DNA from 2 places in the Cobetia sp. ICG0124 genome. Region 1 is predicted to be linked to the other one. Evidence: predicted binding sites of a transcription regulator. Region 1 holds the regulator's gene; the other holds the start of a gene.

Region 1 (10,547 bases):
TGGAAAGTGCCGAATGACGCAAAATGCGAGTTCCGGTCGCGTGCTCGACGATGCCGCGGCCCTGTTGCTGACCCCGGGCGGACTCAGCCTGGATGATCTGGATGCCGGCCTGGCACATGCCATGGGTCCGGGTACCGACTATGCCGACCTCTACTTCCAGCGTATCTGGCAGGAGAGCTGGGTGCTGGAAGATGGTGTCGTCAAGGACGCCAGCTACAACATCGATGGTGGCGTCGGCGTGCGTTCACTGGCGGGAGAGAAGACAGGCTTCGCCTATTCCAATCAGATCGATGCCGCCGCGCTTGCCGACACCGGTCGCACTGCCGCCGGCATCTCACGCAGTGGCAGCAATGGCACGGTCGCCCGTTCGATCATCACCGAGGCACCGTCCTTCTATTCCGGCATCGACCCGCTCAATGGCCTGAGTGCCGAGGACAAGGTCGCGTTGCTCAAGGAAGCGGACCGCATCGCCCGCAGCCTTGACCCGTCCATCAGTCAGGTCTCGGCCTCGCTGTCGGCGCTTTACGAGGTGGTGATGGTGCGTGCCAGTGATGGCACCCTGGCCGCGGACCTGCGTCCGCTGGTGCGCTTCAACATCAGCGTGATCGCGGTGCGCAATGGCCGTCGTGAGCGTGGCAGTGCCGGTGGCGGCGGACGCTTCCCGCTGACCCGTCTGCGTGACGACAACGTCGCCGAGCGCTACGCGCGGGAAGCCGTGCGTCAGGCACTGGTCAATCTCGAGGCCGTCGATGCGCCCGCCGGGCAGATGCCGGTGGTGCTGGGCAATGGCTGGCCGGGCGTGCTGCTGCACGAAGCGGTCGGTCATGGTCTGGAAGGGGATTTCAACCGCAAGGGCAGCTCCGCCTTCGCGGGGCGCATGGGCGAACAGGTCGCGGCGCGCGGCGTCACCGTGGTCGACGATGCGACGCTGGCGGACCGCCGTGGCTCGCTGTCGGTGGACGATGAAGGCACGCCGGGTCAGTACACGCCGCTGATCGAGGATGGCATCCTCACCGGTTACATGCAGGACAAGCTGAATGCCCGCCTGATGGGCATGGCGCCGACGGGCAATGCGCGTCGCGAGTCCTTTGCGCACCTGCCGATGCCCCGCATGACCAACACCTACATGCTGGGTGGCGATCGTGACCCGCAGGAGATCATCAAGAGCGTCAAGCGCGGCCTCTATGCGGTCAGCTTCGGCGGTGGCCAGGTGGACATCACCTCCGGGCGCTTCGTGTTCTCCGCAAGCGAAGCCTATCTGATCGAGGACGGCAAGGTGACCACACCGGTCAAGGGCGCGACCTTGATCGGCAACGGCCCGGAAGCCATGGGTCGCGTCTCGATGATCGGCAATGATCTCGAGCTGGATACCGGGGTCGGGGTCTGTGGCAAGGACGGTCAGTCGGTGCCGGTCGGGGTCGGCCAGCCGACGCTGAAGCTCGATGAGCTGACGGTCGGTGGCACCCAGTCATGAACCGGTTTACAGATCGAGCTCGGCACGCAGCAGCCTGAAGAGCTTCTTGGCGCTGTTGGGCTGCTTGCCGGCATCACGCTCGGCGCGTGAATTGCGGATCAGCTGACGCAGTGCCTGGCGGTCCACCTCCGGGTAGTCCTCGACGAAGATCACGAAGGCTTCGTCGTCCTCGATCAGGCGATCGCGCCAGCGCTCCAGGCGCTGGAAGGAGGCATCCCGACGGATGCTCTGCTGCTCCATGCTCTGGAAGACGGCGTTGATGGCCTCGAGGTCTTCCTTGCGCATCAGCTTGCCGACGTACTGCATGTGACGGCGCAGGCCTTCATGACTGCGAATGCGTCCGCACTCATCGATGGCGGCCAGCATGTCATCGGAGAGCGGGAACTTGGCGCGCTGACCGGCCGGCATGTCGATGATCTTCTTGCCGAGGGCCTGAAGCTCGATCATTTCACGCTTCATCTGGGATTTGCTGGGACGCTCGACGAGCTCCTCAGGTCTTTCTTTACGCATGCCAATTCCAACGAGTCGGGGAAATTTGCGGCAGTATAGCACTGCCAGCGCCCCGTCTCCTCAGAAGGAGAACAACATGAGCCAGGCCTTTGATGCCGTTGCTCAGCAACAACTGCTGGAGCGCCGCGTCAGCGAAGCGCTCGAGCTGGCCCGCAGTCTGGGAGCCGATGCCTGTGAGGTGGGCGCCAGCGTCGATCAGGGCGTCAGCATCTCGGTGCGTGACGGAGAAGTCGAAACCGTCGAGCTGTCGCGTGACCAGGGGATCGGCGTGACCGTGTATCTGGGCAATCGCAAGGGCAGCGCGACCTCTTCCGACGCCGGTAGCGACTCGATTCGTGCCGCGGTCGAGAAAGCGGTCTCCATCGCTCATTACACCGGCGAGGACAGCTTTGCCGGATTGGCGCCGGCCGAACTGATGGCCACCGATTTCCCGGACCTTCAGGCGCATCACCCCTGGGCGATCAGCGTCGATGACGCGACGGATCTGGCGCTGGCGTGTGAGCGTGCCGGACTGGAAGTGGAAGGCATCGCGCAATCCGAAGGTGCCAGCTTCTCCAGTGGGGAAGGTGTGCAGGTCTACGGCAACAGCCACGGTTTCCTGGCCAGTCAGTGCGGCAGCCGACACTCGATGTCCTGCATGTTGATCGCCAGGGATGAACAGGGCATGCAGCGTGACTATGACTACACCAGCGTGCGCAACCCGGCCGACCTGCGCTCCCCGGAGGATGTGGGGCGCGAGGCTGCACGCCGCACGCTGGCACGCCTCAACGCGCGCAAGGTGGCGACGGGGCGTATGCCGGTCATGTTCGACCCGCAGATGTCGGCAGGCCTGGTAGGGCACTATCTGTCCGCCATCGCGGGTGGTTCGCTGTATCGTGAGTCCAGCTTCCTGTGCGACAGCCTGGGTCAGCCGCTGTTCCCTGACTGGTTCACCCTCGGCGAGAAGCCGCGTGAGGTGGGTGGCATGTCGAGTGCCGCCTTCGACAACGACGGTGTCGCCACGCGTGACAATGTCTACTTTGCCGACGGCAAGGTGCAGAGTTACATGCTGAGCGCCTACAGTGCTCGTCGCCTGGGCATGCAGACCACCGGCAACGCGGGCGGCGCGCGCAACGTGCGCATCACCGCGCCACTGACCTCCCGTGACGAGATGCTCAAGCAGATGGGCACCGGCGTGCTGGTGACCGAGCTGATGGGGCAGGGCGTCAACGGCGTGACCGGTGACTACTCACGTGGCGCTTCGGGCTTCTGGGTCGAGAATGGCGAGATCCAGCACGCGGTCGAGGAGTTCACGATCGCCGGCAATCTGCGTGACATGGCCGCCAATCTGCTGGCGGTCGGTGATGATGTCGATACCCGGGGCAGCATCCACTCTGGCAGCTGGCTGATCGATGGCATGACCGTTGCCGGCATGTCCGAAGGTGAAGACGATGAGCTGGAAGGCTGATCGCTGACGCTTCTGTCTCTGCGCGAGAGTCCAGAAATTTCTGGAGCAGTCACTGGAATCCATCGGGCGTATTACAGATAGAGCCAGGTCGCCAGGCCCAGGAAGGCCATGAAGCCGATCACGTCGGTCACGGTGGTCAGGATCACGCTGCCGGAGAGGGCCGGGTCGATATTGAGCTTCTTGAGCAGTATCGGCAGCAATGTCCCGGTCACGGCCGCGATCAACAGATTGATCATGATGGCGGCACCGATGATGGCCCCCAGCTGGACATCACCGAACCAGACGATGGCGATCCCGGCGACCACCACCGCCCACAGCAGGCCATTGAGCCCCGCGACGATGATTTCGCGCTTGAGAAGCCAGCGCACGTTGCCACTCTTGACGTGTCCCAGTGCGATGCCGCGAATCAGTACCGTCAGTGCCTGTGAGCCGGCAATGCCGCCCATGCTGGCGACGATGGGCATCAGTACCGCCAGCGCGGTGATCTTCTGGATGGTGCCCTCGAACATCCCGATCACGGCGGACGCCATGAAGGCGGTCAGCAGGTTGATGCCAAGCCAGATGGCGCGACGCCAGGAGGTGCGCATCACCGGGGAGAAGGTATCTTCATCCTCGTCCATCCCCGCCATCGACATGACCTGGTGCTCGGCATCGCCGCGGATGACGTCGACCACGTCATCGATGGTGATGCGCCCGAGCAGATTGCCATCACCGCCGACGACAGGCGCCGAGATCAGGTCATGCTTCTCGAACAGCGAGGCGACCTCGCTCTCCGGCATCAATGCCGGAATCACCACGCTGTCGGTATCCATCACCTCGCGCACCGTGACACCGGGGTCAGAGACCAGCAGGCGGTTGATGGGCAGGGCGCCGATGAATTCATCGCGGCGCGAGACGACCAGCAGAGTGTCGGTGGAATCGGGAAGTCGCTCGTGACGGCGGATGTAACGCAACACGACATCCAGGGTGATGTCCGGACGGATGGTGATGGTGTCCGTGTTCATCAAGCCGCCGGCAGTGTCCTCGGGATAGGACAGCACCGTCTCGACCCGCTGGCGTTCCTGCGCCTCCATGGAGTCGAGGACTTCGAGAATCACGGCATTCGGAAGCCGCTGGAGGATGTCGGCGACATCATCCGGTTCCAGATTCTCGGTGGCGGCCAGGACGTCCTCGGCATCCATGTCCTTGAGGAAGTCGCTCTGGATATCCTCGCCAAGGTATTGGAGCACATCGCCCTGAAGTTCGGCGTCGACCAGCTCCCAGAGCAGGTTGCGCTCCTTGGGGGGGAGGATTCCAGCAAGTGGGCCACGTCCACCGGTGCCAGGCCGCGATTCAGCATGCGCCTTGCCTGATCCAGCTCGCCACTTTCCAGTGCCTGTGACAGGCGATCAAGTCTTGGCTTGAGTTTGCGTGACGTCTTGCTCATCTGTCGGCTTCCCCTGTCGACATGAAGGACAGCGTTGATTCTACCATTGGCGCAGGGGGGCGCGTCGACAAAAGAAAACACTGTTTCTTATCGATAGGGCAATCAGCGCGGAAAAAGTGGCAGAAAGCCGGCGGGCGGGGGATGTCAGACGGGGTGCGGCGGCGTCATTCTTCCTCTTCGAAGCGCGCCTCGAACAGGGACTCGATCGCAGACAGGGCCTCATCTGCCTGTTCGCCCTCGACATCGATGATCAGCGCCGTGCCACACGGGGCTGCCAGCATCAGCAGCGCCATGACGTTGGCCGCGTTGGCGCGTCGCTCACCGTGACTGACCATGACCGTGGCCTCGAAGGGCGCACAGCAGTTGACCAGCTTGGTGGCAGCGCGAGCATGCAGCCCGCGCTTGTTGGTCAGAACCAGTTCACGACTGGGCATCGTGTGACTCCTGACGGGTATCGCTGATCGCCAGGGCCGTATGGATCCCCAGTTCCCGGTGGCGTAGACGCACTTCCGGAAGCTGCTTGGCGAAATGTTCGGCCAGCTGCTCGCAGAGATAGACGCTGCGATGCTGGCCGCCGGTACAGCCCACCGAAACGGTCAGGTAGCTGCGATTGCTGGCCTGATAGGCGGGCAGCCAGCGTTCCAGCCAGCCGGCGATGTCATCCTGCATCGCCTTGACGTCCGGGTAGCGCTGCAGGAATTCCGCCACGCTGTCATCACGACCGGTATCGCTGCGCAGATTGATGTCCCAGTAGGGGTTGGGCAGGCAGCGGGCATCGAACACCATGTCGGCATCGGTCGGCACGCCATGCTTGAAGCCGAAGGACTCGAAGGTGAGTGTCAGATGACGAGAGCTGTGCTGCGCGACCTGTTCGGTGATGCGCGAGCGCAGGTCATGCACGCTGAGGTTGGTCGAGTCGATGACCAGATCCGCCTTCTGACGAATCGGGGCCAGTGTCTGCTGCTCGATCTCGATGGCCTCGGCCAGCGTGCGGTCATTGTCACGGGTCAGCGGATGACGGCGGCGGGTCGCGGAATAGCGTTCGAGCAGGACACGGGAGTCCGTGGTCAGGTAGACGACCTGCACATCCATGCCGCTCTGACGAACGCTGTCGAGCAGTTCGGGGAAGCGACTCAGGGCATCGGGGAGGTTGCGCGCGTCAATGGAGACCGCGATGCGCCGGCGGGTGGGGCTGTCCTTTTCCAGCTGCTCGACCAATGGTGCCAGCAGCATGCCGGGCAGATTGTCGATGGCATAGTAGCCAATGTCTTCCAGCGCCTGGAGGGCAATCGATTTGCCGGAACCGGAGCGACCACTGATGATCACGATCTTCATGGAGTGCTCTCCCAGGGCGAGGTCAGCATGAGGTGAAAGCGGAGGTTCAGCGCGCCGGCAATTCGGCGATGGCCGAGGTCAGGGCATCGAACAATGCTCGCTGACTGTCTGCCTGGCGCAATGCTGCCCGGTTGGTGGGCGAGTTGAGCAGTTCCGCCACCTGGCCGAGCAGAGTGAGATGGGTGTCATCTGCCTCCTCGGGGACCAGCAGCACGAACAGCAGATCGATGGGTTCGCCATCGATGGCGTCAAAGTCGATGGGGTCACCGAGCTTCATGAACGCCGCGATGGGGGTCTTGCAGTGTGGACTGCGTGCATGTGGCACGGCCACGCCGTGGCCGATACCCGTCGAACCCAGTCTCTCGCGCCCGATCAGGCGCGAGAAGACTTCCTGGCTGTCCAGGCTGGGAATGTTCTGAGCAATGAAGGTGCTGAAGAATTCCAGCACCCGCTTCTTGCTCCCCCCGGGGACGCCGTAGAGCGTGCGCTCGGGGGGAAGGATCTGATCAAGTGTCATGGCAGAAGGTCAACGGGTCCCGGTGCCCTGAGAGCGAGCCTGGGACTTTTCCTTGTGTTTGACCAGCTGGCGGTCCAGCTTGTCGGCGAGCGCGTCGATGGCAGCGTACATGTTGGGGTCTTCTGCCAGGGCATGGAGGTCGGCGCCAGCGGCGTGCAGGGTGCAGGCAGCCTGTTGGCGTTCCTTCTCGATCGACAGTGTCACCTGAACATTGGTGATGTTGTCGTAATGCCGTTCGAGGCGAGCGAGCTTCTCGTTGACATAATCGCGGAGAGGATCGGTGAGTTCCACATGATGCCCGGTGATATTCACTTGCATGGACACGCTCCTTTATCCAGCGGGTTGCCTTTGAATTGTAACCCTTTTTGACTGCGAGCAAACCCTGATTGAACGCGCGGCCACGGTGTACCGAGCGTCTACCCCGACAATGCCCAAGCTTTGAACAAAGATCAACGCTGCGCTGCATCGTGGGGCAAGGCTTGTCTTCAACCCAGCGAGGGATATCAGCAGGTTCTTCATGAGCATCACGCCAAGCGCTTGCGCTCGCTGGAGGAGGGGATGCCCATGGCCTCGCGATACTTGGCGACCGTCCGGCGCGCTACCTCGATGCCATCACTGGCCAGCAGATCCACCAGGCGTGAGTCGGACAATGGCTTGCGCGCCGGTTCTTCCGAGATCAGCTTGCGAATGCGCGCGCGGATCGCGGTGCTGGAATGCGCGTCACCGTTGCCGCTGCCACCCACCTGACTCGAGAAGAAGAACTTGAGTTCGAACACGCCTCTCGGGGTGTGGATATATTTCTGGGTGGTCACCCGCGAGATGGTGGATTCGTGCATCTCGACCACTTCCGCGATGTTGGCGAGGATCAGCGGCTTCATGCCTTCTTCCCCCTGCTCGAGGAAGTCGATCTGGCGCGCCATGATCTCGCGGCCCACCTTGAGCAGGGTGTCATTGCGTGAGGACAGGCTCTTCATCAGCCAGCGGGCTTCCTGAAGATTGTCCTTGAGGAAGGTGTTGTCCGCGGACTTGTCGGCCCGCTTGATGAGGGCGGCATATTCCGGCTGGATACGCAGCTTGGGCAGCGCTTCCGGGTTGAGCTCGACCTGCCAGCCGTGACGCGTATGACGGACCAGCAGGTCCGGGATGACGTAATCACTGGCAGGCTCGCCCCAGGCGGACGCCGGGCGCGGGTCGAGCGCCCGTACCAGACGAATGACGTGATCCAGCTCATCATCATCCAGGCTCAGGCGACGCTTGAGCAGCTTGCGATCGTCATTGCCCAGTGCCTCGAGGAATTGCCGCACCAGACGGCGGGCCTGGGCCAGCAGCGGCAGATCGTCCGGCAGCAGGGCCAGCTGCAGCAGCAGACATTCGCGCAGGTCTCGAGCGAACACACCGGTGGGATCGAACTGCTGAAGGCGCAGCAGGACCTGCTCGAGTTCCGACGCCTTGAGGCCGGGCAGTCCCTGACCTCGCAGGCCATCGACCAGTTCGTCCAGGCTCATGCTCAGGTAGCCGGCCCCATCCACCGCATCGATCAGACTCTCCGCCATCTGGCGTTCACGTGCATCGAGGTCCGTCATCGCCAGCTGCCAGCGCAGGTGGTCCTGCAGGCTTTCGACACTGGTGTTGCGATCGAAGTCCGGCCCGTCCTCGCTCGAGCTTCCGCTGCCGGAACTGGTCAGGCTGCCTGCGTGATCCTGGTAGAGGTCCGACCAGTCACTGTCGAGAGGGTATTCTTCAGGAATCTCGCTGTTGGTCTCGGAGGTGGAGATCTCGCTCTTGTCCTGTGTCTCCGCGACATCCAGCGACTCGTATTCCTCGTCAAGCTCCAGCATGGGGTTTGACTCAAGCGCCTGCTGTATCTCCTGACGCAGGTCCAGCGTCGACAACTGCAGCAGCTGGATCGCTTGCTGAAGTTGCGGGGTCATGGTCAGGGAAGTGCCGAGTCGAAGCTGCAAGGTGGGTTTCATGGGGTCTGTCATTCACGGCAAAGGAACGTGCATCTACGCTATACCGTGGGTCGGGGCACTGACAAGGGGCAGTCGAGAATATTCAAGCAACTTGCATGCCATGTTGCCACCAAGGTGGTATGGACGTCATGCGTTCGAGTGAGGTGTGGCACTAGAGCTTGAACTCATGGCCCAGGTAGACATCACGCACCTGCTGGTTGGCGAGGATGGTGTCGGCGTCGCCATGCGCGATGATCTGACCATCGCCCACGATGTAGGCGGTATCGCAGATGTCGAGTGTCTCGCGCACGTTGTGGTCGGTGATCAGCACCCCGATACCGCGGTCGCGCAGCTGGCGCACGATGCTCTTGATCTCGCCCACCGAGATGGGGTCCACGCCGGCAAACGGCTCATCGAGCAGCACGAAGTCTGGCTCGGTGGCCAGTGCGCGAGCGATCTCCACGCGGCGGCGCTCCCCGCCGGAAAGGCTCATGCCGGCACTGTCACGAATATGCGTGATGCTGAACTCGTTGAGCAGCTCCTCCAGGCGTGCCTTGCGTCCGTTGCGATCCAGGTCCTTGCGCGTCTCGAGGATCGCCATGATGTTGTCGGATACCGAGAGCTTGCGGAAGATCGAGGCTTCCTGGGGCAGATAGCCGATGCCGGCGCGAGCCCGCTGATGCATGGCGGCGCCGGACAGGTCGTGGTCATCGATGGTCACGCTACCGGCATCCGAGCGCACGAGGCCGACGATCATGTAGAACGAGGTCGTCTTGCCGGCCCCGTTGGGGCCCAGCAGGCCTACGATGTCACCCTGGCGGATTTCCAGCGAGATGTCCTTGACGACCTTGCGACCCTTGTAGGCCTTGGCCAGATGACGAGCGCTGAGGGTACGTGGGCTGGCAGCAGTCATGTGCCATTGCTGGCATTGACCTGGCGCTTGTCCAGGAAGTATTCCACGTAGCCACCTTCGAAGGTGTCATCGCCTTTCTCCAGACGGGCATCGCCGACCAGTTCCACCCGACGTTCCAGCGCGTGGTAGCGAATGGTATTCGCCCAGCCCTTGACCAGTCGCTCGTCGGTATCGGGTTTCTGCTCCATGTAGGCGCGCTGGCCGGTGGCCTTGACCAGGGAAATCTCGCCGCTGTCGGCGCGACTGATGTCCACGCGCGCGGCATCCAGCTTCATGCTGCCCTGGCGCATTTCCACGCGACCGGTATAGGTGGCTGTGCCGGCCTTGTCATCCAGTGACAGTGAGTCGGCGGCAATGTTGATCGGCTGGTTGGCATCGCTGTCCAGCGCCAGTGCGGTCGGGGAAAGCGTCGTCATGCCAAGTGCCAGGCCAAGGGCCATGACACCGGGTCTGAGTGTCTGGCGCCAGACCGTCAAGGGCGTGAGAGTCGTTGAAGTCATGGGGTGCGCTCACTGATCCTGGGCCGGCGCGGCATCGAAGGTGCTGGAGACGCGGCCATCATCGTCACGGGTGGTGTCATTGCCGGTGTCGAGAGTCTCGGCTTCCCGGGCGGCATCGCTCTTGCCCTTGCCGGGTTGCAGGGTACTGCGGACGCGGCCTTCCAGCTGGGCGGAATCCTGAGAGAGGTCAGCGCTGAAGCGATCACTCTCGACGCGTTGACCATTCTGGGTGATCACCACCGGCACGTCACTCCAGGCACGATTCTGCTCACGACTGTAATGCAGCACGTCGGTGTCCAGTGTCCAGGCGTCCGAAGGCTGGCGCAGTCTGGCATTGCCCTCGAGGGTGAAGGTGTCGCCGCCGGCGCTCAACACGCCACTGTCACCCGTGGCGTACCAGCGACGGTCTTCGCTGTCGTTGGTCCGGATCTTCGGTGCCTGCGCACGCGTCACGTCATCGCCTGGCGTGTGTT
Region 2 (10,547 bases), 800 kb from region 1:
AGTCCGAGTCCGGTGAAGTGGGGATTCAGATTGTCATGATTGCCGAGCAGCTGCAGATATTCATCCACCTCACCCCGCGTCAGCATCGGGTGAAAATTGGCGGAGGGGCGGTAGCCCTTGATCACGGGATCATATTCAAGATTGTGTTCGGCGACGGTCTCGCGATAGGTCTTCATGACGCGTGACGCCTGCTGGCGTGCTATCCCGAAGGCGTTGCCCAGATGACGTGACGTGACGCGGCCTTCCCACAGGGCGATGATCTCGATCAGACGGTAGCGTGCCAGCGTGTCCCAGGGCAGGGTTTCCAGGCGTTCCTTGATGCTCATTGATGAATCCTTTCATACGGGTCTTCTATGGCGTCTTACTTGCTGGCGCGCTTGCGCTCGTTCTCTTTCAGGTACTTCTTGCGGATACGGATGTGCAGCGGAGTGACTTCCACCAGCTCATCGGAATCCAGGAACTCGATCGCCTGTTCCAGAGTGAAGCGGATCGGCGGCGTCAGCACGATGTTCTCGTCGTTGCCGGTGGAGCGCATGTTATCCAGCTTCTTGGCCTTGGTCGGGTTGACGACCAGGTCGTTGGCACGGTTGTGGATACCCACCAGCATGCCTTCATAGACTTCGGTACCGTGACCGATGATCAGCTTGCCGCGCTCCTGCAGAGTGTACAGGGCGTAGGACAGTGCCTTGCCCGGCACCATGGAGATCATGACACCGTTGCGACGCTCGACGCCTGCGCCTTCCTTCAGGTCACCGTAGTGATCGAAGCGGCTGGTCAGGATGCCGGTACCGGAGGTCAGGGTCAGGAACTGGCCACGGAAGCCGATCAGACCACGTGACGGGATGATGAAGTCCAGACGCACACGACCCTTGCCATCCGGGTTCATGTTGGTCAGCTCACCCTTGCGGTAGCCCAGCTCTTCCATGATGGAGCCCTGGTGCTGCTCTTCACAGTCGATGATGACTTCTTCGTACGGCTCCTGCTTCTTGCCGTCGATTTCCTTGATGATGACTTCCGGGCGGCCCACGGCCAGCTCGAAGCCTTCACGACGCATGGATTCGATCAGTACGGAGAGGTGCAGCTCACCACGGCCGGAAACGACGAATTTCTCCGGCGTCTCACCCTGTTCGACGCGCAGGGCGACGTTGTGGATCAGTTCCTGATCCAGACGCTCACGGATGTTGCGGCTGGTGACGAACTTGCCGTCCTGACCGGCGAACGGAGAGTCATTGACCTGGAAGGTCATGGAGACGGTCGGCTCATCGACGGTCAGCGGCGGCAGCGCTTCGACGGTCGCGGTGTCGCAGATGGTGTCGGAGATCGCGAGGTTCTCGATACCGGTGATGCAGACGATGTCGCCGGCGGTCGCCTTGTCGGTCTGCACGCGGTCCAGACCCATGTGGGTCATGACCTGGCCGATCTTGCCCTTGCGGACAGCGCCTTCCTTGGTGACGATGGAAACCTGCTGGCCCGGGCTGACGGAACCGCGCTTGATGCGGCCCAGACCGATGACGCCGACGTAGCTGTTGTAGTCCAGTGCGGAGATCTGCATCTGGAACGGGCCGTCCAGCTCGACCTTCGGCGGCTCGACGATGTCGACGATGGACTGGAACATCGGGTCCATGGTGTCTTGCAGGTCTTCCGGATCCATGCCGGCAATGCCGTTGAGGGCAGAGCAGTAGATGATCGGGAAGTCGAGCTGCTCGTCGGTCGCGCCCAGGTTGTCGAACAGATCGAAGATCTGGTCGACGACCCAGTCAGGACGAGAGCCCGGACGGTCGATCTTGTTGACGACGACGATCGGCTTCAGACCCTGGGCGAAAGCCTTCTGGGTCACGAAGCGAGTCTGCGGCATCGGGCCATCGACAGCATCGACCAGCAGCAGTACGGAATCGACCATGGACATCACGCGCTCGACTTCGCCACCGAAGTCAGCGTGCCCAGGGGTATCCACGATGTTGATGTGGTAATCGTTCCACTGGATCGCGGTGTTCTTCGCGAGAATGGTGATGCCGCGCTCTTTTTCCTGGTCGTTGGAATCCATGATGCGTTCCTGACCCTCGGCCTTGCGGTCCAGGGTGCCAGACTGACTCAGGAGCTTGTCGACCAGGGTAGTTTTACCGTGGTCAACGTGGGCGATGATGGCTATGTTGCGAAGTTTCTCGATCACGACGGGAACCTGTGCGGAAAATGGGCGCTCGCGTACCGGGCGCTTGTGATTTGGGGCGCATTATAGGGGGCATGGCATGCCTCCTGCCAGCATCGTGCATTCACGAGGCGGGTCAGTGAGGGCCATGGATTGGCCTGAAGTGCCCAAATGATTGTCTCTCAAGTCTTTTCCGCGCGCTTGTGACAGATGAAAAAAAGAGCCGCCGGCTCCATCGGAGAATTACCATGGCTGAGAAGACACTTGCCCTGATTGAAGAACACGAAGTCAAGTGGGTTGATCTGCGCTTCACCGACACCAAGGGCAAGGAGCAGCACGTCTCCATCCCGGCGCGCACGGTTGACGAAGAATTCTTCGAGAATGGTCAGATGTTCGATGGTTCTTCTATCGAAGGTTGGAAGGGCATCAACGAGTCCGACATGATCCTGATGCCGGACGACGGCACTGCCTTCCTTGACCCGTTCACCGAAGACACCACTCTGGTGCTGCGCTGTGACGTCATCGAGCCGGCCACCATGCAGGGCTATGAGCGCGACCCGCGTTCCGTCGCCAAGCGTGCCGAGGAATATCTGAAGTCCACCGGTCTGGGCGATACTGCCTTCTTCGGTCCGGAGCCGGAATTCTTCATCTTCGATGAAGTGCACTGGAAGAACGAGATGAACGGCGCGATGTTCAAGATCTCTTCCGAAGAAGGTGCATGGGCGACCGATTCCACGCCGGAAGGCGGCAACCTGGGTCACCGTCCGCGTCTGAAGGGCGGCTACTTCCCGGTCCCGCCGATCGATAGCTTCCACGATATCCGTGCTGCCATGTGCAACACCCTGGAAGCCATCGGTCAGGAAGTCGAAGTTCACCACCACGAAGTGGCGAACGCCGGCCAGAACGAGATCGGTGTCAAGTTCAACACCCTGGTCAAGAAGGCCGATGAGGTTCAGGAACTCAAGTACGTGATCCACAACGTGGCGCACGCTTACGGCAAGTCCGCGACCTTCATGCCCAAGCCGCTGGTCGGTGACAACGGTTCCGGCATGCACGTTCACCAGTCCTTCTGGAAGGATGGCGACAACCAGTTCGCCGGTGACGAGTACGCGGGTCTGTCCGAAATGGCCCTCTACTACATTGGCGGCATCATCAAGCACGCTCGTGCGCTGAACGCCTTCACCAATGCGTCCACCAACTCCTACAAGCGTCTGGTGCCGGGCTTCGAAGCCCCGGTCATGCTGGCCTACTCTGCCCGCAACCGTTCCGCTTCCATCCGTATCCCGTACACCGCCAGCCCGAAAGGCAAGCGTGTCGAGGCTCGCTTCCCGGATCCGACGGCCAACCCGTACCTGGCGTTCTCCGCGATGCTGATGGCCGGTATCGACGGCATCAAGAACAAGATCCACCCGGGCGATGCCATGGACAAGAACCTCTACGACCTGCCGGCCGAAGAAGCCAAGTCCATCCCGACCGTGGCCGAGAGCCTCGAACAGGCACTGACCGCGCTGGACGGCGATCGTGAGTTCCTGACCCAAGGTGGCGTCTTCACCGACGACATGATCGATGCCTACCTCGAGCTGAAGGGCGAAGACATCCAGCGCCTGCGCATGGCGACTCACCCGCTCGAATTCGACATGTACTACAGCGTCTGACTGTCAGCGGTGCTGGCCCTGGGCAGCGTCTCGGCGGAGCTCGAGGCGGCTCAGGTCTACCGGCACGTGGATGCCAACGGCAACGTGGTGTTCAGTGATCAGCCGGCGGGCGGCAGCAAGGTCAAGCTGACGCCGCTGAGTGTGGTGCCTTCCACCGAGTCTGCTCCCTCGCGGTAGCCGACCCTCCGCGCCTGCCGTGGATGTCAGCTTCCGTGGCTATACCCGCTTCTTCATCCAGAGCCCGAGCAATGAAGAGACGCTGCCCACGGGGCAGGCCGGCAACCTGGCGGTGCGCCTGGCCATCGAGCCGCAGCTGCGTCCCGAGCACAAGGTACGCGTGACCGTGGATGGCGCGCCGTCGCAATCGGCCATGAACAGCAGTGTCTTCATGGTGCCGGGGCTCGAGCGTGGCAAGCATGTCATCCAGGCGGAGCTGCTGGATGCCTCCGGACGAGTGCGCCAGACCACCGAGCCCCGTGTGGTCTACGTGCAACGCGCCAGCGTCAATCTCCCGCGCAATCCCAACAACCCGGCCAATGCCGGGGGTGGCTGAGAGTGCACCATAATGGTGCTTCAAATCGACGCCCGAAAGAGGTGCATCGGCGCGGGTGCCATGCACGCGGCATTTGCACCAGACTGGCGCGGTTATTGCAGAACAGGGAGACGTACTGCGAATGGCGGATAAAGGCATGCATCAACGACTGCTCGAACACCTGAATACTGCCGTGGTGGTGCTGGATGCACAGCTGCGCGTGGTATGGCTGAACCCGGCGGCCGAGACGCTATTGGCGGTCAGCCTGGTGCGCGTCAAGGGCAGCTCCCCTGAACATCTGACCGGGCTGGATGAAGAGCCCATCAAGGTGCTGCGCAAGGCGCTGGAAGAACAGCATCCCTATACCCAGCGTGAGGCCGAGATCGTCAATGCGGCCAACGAGCCGCTGACGGTGGACTTCACCGCGACCCCGGTCAGCGCCAATGAGCTGCTGGTGGAAATCGAGCCGCGTGATCGTCTGATGCAGATCTCTCGCGAGGAGGCGCTGATCGCTCGGCAGGAAGCCGTCAAGGTGCTGACACGCGGGCTGGCGCATGAAGTGAAGAACCCGCTTGGCGGTATCCGGGGCGCGGCCCAGTTGCTGGAGCGCGATCTGCCGGAACCGCAGATGGTGGAGTTCACGCGCATCATCATCGAGGAGGTGGATCGCCTGCGCGATCTGGTCGATCGCATGCTGGGGCCGAATCGGCCACCGCTGCAGTCGCCGGTCAATATCCACTCGGTGACCGAGCGGGTGCGCTCCCTGCTGGCGGCGGAAGGGCATCACATCAAGCTGACGGCCGACTATGATCCGAGCCTTCCTGAAGTCATCGGCGATGAAGGCCAGTTGATCCAGGCGGTGCTCAACATCGCGCGCAACGCGACCCAGGCCCTCAACGAGCAGCCGCAGCCCGAATCAGCCGATGGCAATGAGGCGCCGTGGGAGATCACCCTGCGCACGCGGGCCCGGCGGCAGTTCACGCTGGGTCATGAGCGCCATCGTCTGGTCTGTGAGCTGGCGATCAGCGACAACGGCCCGGGCATTCCCGAGGCGCTGCGCGAGACGCTGTTCTACCCGATGGTCTCGGGGCGCGCCGAAGGCTCAGGGCTCGGGCTTTCCATCGCCCAGGGCATCCTGCACCAGCATCAGGGGTTGATCGAGTGTGACTCGCGCCCCGGCCATACCGAATTCCGACTATTAATCCCGCTTGCCGGCACTTCTGGAGATCCCTCATGAGCGAGACTGCACGCGTCTGTATCGTCGATGATGACCGCGCCATCCGCTGGGTACTGGAGCGCGCTCTGGCCCAGCCTGACCTCGAGGTGGAAAGCTTCGAGCGCCCGGATCAGGCAGAAGCCAGCATCATGCGACAGTGCCCGGATGTGCTGATCACCGACATCCGCATGCCCGGTATCGATGGCCTCGATCTGATGGCACGAGTCCGCGAGCGTTATCCGGACCTGCCGGTGATCGTGATGACGGCCCATTCCGACCTCGACAGTGCCGTGGCCTCCTATCAGGGCGGTGCCTTCGAGTATCTGCCCAAGCCCTTCGATGTCGATGAGGCGCTGGCGCTGGTGCGGCGCGCCGTGGCGCACGCGCGGGAATCCAAGGCCCCCGCGGTGGTGCCGGAAGGATTGACCAAGGAGATCATCGGGGAAGCGCCAGCGATGCAGGAGGTCTTTCGGGCCATCGGTCGCCTGTCCCAGTCGCACATCACCGTACTGATCAACGGCGAATCCGGGACCGGCAAGGAGCGTGTCGCCCAGGCGCTGCATCAGCATTCGCCCCGCAAGGCCAAGCCGTTCATCGCGTTGAACATGGCGGCGATCCCCAAGGACCTGATGGAGTCAGAGCTCTTCGGCCACGAGAAGGGCGCCTTCACCGGTGCCACCGCTCTGCGTCGCGGACGCTTCGAGCAGGCCGATGGTGGCACCCTGTTCCTGGACGAGATCGGCGACATGCCGGCGGAAACCCAGACACGTCTGTTGCGGGTGCTGGCGGATGGCGAGTTCTACCGCGTGGGGGGCATCACGCCGGTCAAGGTGGATGTGCGTATCATCGCCGCGACCCACCAGCACCTGGAGGCGTTGGTGGAGGATGGTCGTTTCCGCGAGGATCTCTTCCACCGCCTCAACGTGATTCGCGTCCACCTGCCACGGCTGTCAGAGCGCCGTGAGGATATCCCGCGCCTGATGCAGCACTTCCTCGCCGAAGCCGCACGCGAGCTGGCCACGGACCCCAAGGTGCTCACCGAGGCGGCCGAGAAGCACCTCACGCGCTTCGACTGGCCGGGCAACGTGCGCCAGCTGGAGAACACCTGTCGCTGGCTGACGGTGATGGCCTCGGGCCGCGAGGTGATGGTCGAGGATCTGCCGCCGGAACTGCGTGACGTCAGTGGCACCGAGGCCGCGTCCGGGGACTGGCGTGGTGCCTTCCGTGAATGGGCGGACCGCGCACTCGCCGCCGGTCATACCCATCTGCTGGAAGAGGCGGTGCCCGACTTCGAGCGCATCCTGATCGAGACGGCGCTCAAGCATACCGGCGGTCGCAAGGGCGAAGCCGCCGAGTTGCTGGGCTGGGGACGCAACACGCTGACGCGCAAGCTCAAGGTGCTGTTGCCGGCACTGGCCGAGGATTGAGGGACAGGAGAACCGCCCAGCGGTCTGGAGAGAAAGAGAACAGGGTGCCACAATCCCTGTTCTCTTTTTTTCTGCCCGTCATTCACCGTTGTCTGCTCGCCGGCGTCGTTTCTCGGGCGCCTGCCAAGGAGTTGCCTGATGTCATCAATGAACTGGGAACGACTGCTGGAGCCGAGTCGCCTGCATGACGCACCGGGCACCGTATCGCGTGAGATGGGCCGTACGCCCTTCCACAAGGATCACGACCGGATCGTGTTCGCGGGCTCCTTCCGACGGCTGGGTCGCAAGACCCAGGTGCACCCACTGACCGACAACGACCACATCCACACGCGTCTGACCCACTCCCTGGAGGTCGGCTGCGTCGGGCGTTCGCTGGGCATGATGGTCGGCGAGAAGTTGAAGGACCATCTGCCCGAGTGGGTCACGCCCGCCGACCTCGGCGTCATCGTCCAGACCGGCTGTCTGGGACATGACATCGGCAACCCACCCTTCGGGCATGCCGGAGAATATGCCATCCGTGACTGGTTTGCCGCAGAGGCCGCCAGTGACCACGGGCGTCTGTCAGGCTTGAGCGAGGCCGAGCGCGAAGACCTGCTGACCTATGAAGGCAACGCCCAGGGCTTTCGTATCGTCACCCAGATCGAATACAACCAGTTTCATGGCGGCATGCGCCTGACGGCGGCGACGTTGGGCACCCTGCTCAAGTATCCCTGGACGGTGAAGCACGCCACGGCAGGCGGCAAGTTCGGTTGCTACCAGAGTGAGCGTGAACTGCTGGATCAGGTGGCCGAGCGCTGCGGGCTGCTGGCGCGTGACGATGGCCGCTGGTGTCGCCACCCGTTGGCGTGGCTGGTCGAGGCTGCCGATGACATCTGCTATGCGCTGCTCGATCTCGAGGATGGTCTCGAGATGGGCATACTGCAGTTCGAGGAGGTCTACGAGATTCTGACCGGCATCAGTGGTGGCGCGCCGCGGGAGTATGACGACATGGTCGCGCGTGGCACGTCACAGCGGCGCAAGGTGGCGGCCCTCAGGGGCGCGGCGATGGAGCGGGCGGTCAATGACGTGGCCCAGGCCTTCGTGCAGCATGAGGCGGAATTGCTGGCGGGCACCCTCAGTGAGGACCTGCTGGATCTGTGTCATCCCGATCTCGGCTGGGGCGTGCGGGAAGCCAAGAATCTGGCGCGCCAGAAGATCTTTCGCAACGAGCGCAAGGCCAAGCTGGAAATCGGCGCCTACACCACGCTGGGCATCCTGCTCGAAGCCTTCATCGGGGCTGCCCATGAGCTGCACACCACGGGGCGCTCCAGCTTCAAGCATCAGCGCGTGCTGGCGCTGATCGGCGAGAACACCCCGACGCGTGACTGGGATCTCTACCGCAGTTACCGGCGCATGCTCGATTTCATCGGCGGCATGACCGATCACTTCGCCGTGGACCTCGCTCAGGAGATGGGTGGCCGCTTGCGCGGCGACTGAGCCTCATTCATGATAAGCTATTATCATGCAGGGCAATAACGATAAACGAGGCTTATTTATGAGCAAGAAAACCCCCGGAGGAACCGCTGCCAACGCGGAGAACAAGCCAGAGAAGGCCTTCGACATGATCGACAAGCCGACCTTCTTCGGCTCGATCTTTCTGCTGCTGGCAGTGACGTTGCCATTGGTCATCTTCCCCGAGCAGGGTGCGATGTGGGTATCGGCGGCCAAGAATTTCGTCACCAGCAAGCTGGGTGTGCTCTACCTGATGCTGGGTGTCGGAGCCGGTGGCTTCATGATCTACATCATCTTCAGTGATATCGGGCAGATCAAGCTGGGCGACGCCGAAGAGAAGCCCGAGTTCTCGATCGTGTCGTGGGCGGCCATGCTGTTCTGCGCCGGTATCGGGGCCTCCATCCTCTACTGGTCGATGATCGAGTGGGTCTACTACTACCAGTCGCCGCCGTTCCACGTGGAAGGTCAGACACCGGAGGCCGCGGAATGGGCCGCCGCCTACGGTATCTTCCACTGGGGGCCGCTGGCATGGGCGATCTATCTGATTCCCGCCGTGCCGATCGCCTACTTCTACTACGTGCGTCACCACAGTGTCCTGAAGATTTCCGAGGCGCTGATGCCGGTGCTCGGCGAAAAGCTGGCGCGTGGCTGGCTGGGCAAGCTGGTCGACATCAGCTTCGTCTTCGGCATGCTGGGTGGCGGGGCGACCACGCTCGGTCTGGCAGCTCCGATGATCAACGAGGGGGTGCATGAGCTGTTCGGCGTACCCAAGTCGCTGATGACCCAGGTCGTCGTGCTGCTGGTGTGTACCGCGCTGTTCGGCTACAGCGCCTACGTGGGGCTTAAGAAGGGCATCAAGCTGCTGTCGGATATCAACTTCTGGCTGGCGGTCGGGTTGCTGCTGTTCATCTTCATCGCAGGTCCGACCCTGTTCATGGCCAATACCGGTCTGGACGCGCTGGGGCGCGTGATGAGCAATCTGATCCACATGGCGACCTGGCTTGAGCCGTTCGCCGAGTTCAAGGGCTTCGAGAACACCCACTTCCCGCAGGACTGGACCATCTTCTACTGGGCCTGGTGGCTGGTGTTCGCGCCCAGCGTGGGGCTGTTCATCGCGCGCATCTCGCGGGGTCGCACCATTCGCGCGATGGTGGCGGGCTCGATGTTCTTCGGCACCATGGGCTGCTTCCTGTTCTTCATGGTGATGGGCAACTACGGCCTGTACCTGCAGCTGTCAGGTGAGCTGGACGTGGTGACCATACTCAACGAGCAGAGCCCGACCGCTGCCATCTTCGCCATGCTGCATACCCTGCCGCTGGACTATGTGGTGATCTTTGCCTTCACGCTGCTGGCACTGATCTTCACGGCCACCACCTTCGACTCCATCTCCTACATCCTGGCGGCCGTGGTCCAGAAGGAAGTGGATGAGGAGCCGATGCGCTGGAACCGTCTCTTCTGGGCCTTCGCGCTGTCGTTCATGCCGATCGTACTGATGTTCGTCGGCGGGCTGGAAACCCTGCAGACGGCCTCGATCATCGGTGGCGTGCCGTTGCTGGCGGTGGCGTTGCTGCTGTGCATCTCCATCGTGCGCGCCGCGCACTATGACCTGCGCTATCAGCCGGATTACACGGTCAAGGAGATCAATATCGAGGAATTCCCGGAAGACGACCCCTGGACGGAAGAGGGCACCTGGGAGATTCCGGACGAGGACGTGCCTGCGGCGGGCAAGCCGCAGCAGGACACGCCCAAGGATCATGTCGAAGGCGACCCGCACAGCCGTCCTTCCCGACTGTGACTCAGGCGGTTTCCTGCAGTGTCTCGCTGCGGGAGCGGCGCGGTGTCAGCACCGGCGGCGTCGGGTCCTTGTCGTCATTGTCGAGGGCCAGATAGCGACTGATGGCGGCACCGATACGCCGTGAACTGTCCTGAATGCCCTGGTTGCCGAACAGACGATTGAACTCGAAGACCATCGGATGGCCATCGACCATCGCGATATCGAAGCCGGCGTGGTCGACACTCAGCGCCTCGGCCAGCTGCAGCGCCAGCTCGATGGCGGGCGCCGGGATGTTGTCATAGGCCG

What was found. Region 1 encodes sigma-54, which starts transcription at its own class of promoters, with help from an activator protein. Its sites were predicted from a motif close to TGGCACNNNNNTTGCTNT; they were not measured.
Region 2: glnL (nitrogen regulation protein NR(II)) is a predicted target of sigma-54. The motif match lies at 4,439-4,456, and genes of this name have one in related genera.

What each region holds. Positions count from the first base shown of each region.
Region 1 covers NZ_CP024893.1:2,610,380-2,620,926, reverse strand. The annotation lists gene CU110_RS12305 (AsmA-like C-terminal region-containing protein) at 1-17, shown strand, start outside; gene tldD (metalloprotease TldD) at 14-1,474, shown strand; gene yjgA (ribosome biogenesis factor YjgA) at 1,481-1,984, opposite strand; gene pmbA (metalloprotease PmbA) at 2,061-3,431, shown strand; partial or broken gene mgtE (magnesium transporter) at 3,503-4,857, opposite strand; gene CU110_RS12280 (HPr family phosphocarrier protein) at 5,022-5,291, opposite strand; gene rapZ (RNase adapter RapZ) at 5,278-6,192, opposite strand; gene CU110_RS12270 (PTS sugar transporter subunit IIA) at 6,239-6,709, opposite strand; gene raiA (ribosome-associated translation inhibitor RaiA) at 6,719-7,027, opposite strand; gene CU110_RS12260 (RNA polymerase factor sigma-54) at 7,234-8,682, opposite strand; gene lptB (LPS export ABC transporter ATP-binding protein) at 8,834-9,574, opposite strand; gene lptA (lipopolysaccharide transport periplasmic protein LptA) at 9,571-10,074, opposite strand; gene lptC (LPS export ABC transporter periplasmic protein LptC) at 10,084-10,547, opposite strand, start outside.
Region 2 covers NZ_CP024893.1:60,569-71,115, forward strand. The annotation lists gene CU110_RS00295 (WYL domain-containing protein) at 1-326, opposite strand, end outside; gene typA (translational GTPase TypA) at 362-2,170, opposite strand; gene glnA (glutamate--ammonia ligase) at 2,395-3,801, shown strand; gene CU110_RS00310 (DUF4124 domain-containing protein) at 3,811-3,978, shown strand; gene CU110_RS00315 (hypothetical protein) at 3,998-4,354, shown strand; gene glnL (nitrogen regulation protein NR(II)) at 4,491-5,570, shown strand; gene ntrC (nitrogen regulation protein NR(I)) at 5,567-6,976, shown strand; gene CU110_RS00330 (deoxyguanosinetriphosphate triphosphohydrolase) at 7,115-8,452, shown strand; gene CU110_RS00335 (BCCT family transporter) at 8,511-10,262, shown strand; gene CU110_RS00340 (alpha-L-glutamate ligase) at 10,264-10,547, opposite strand, start outside.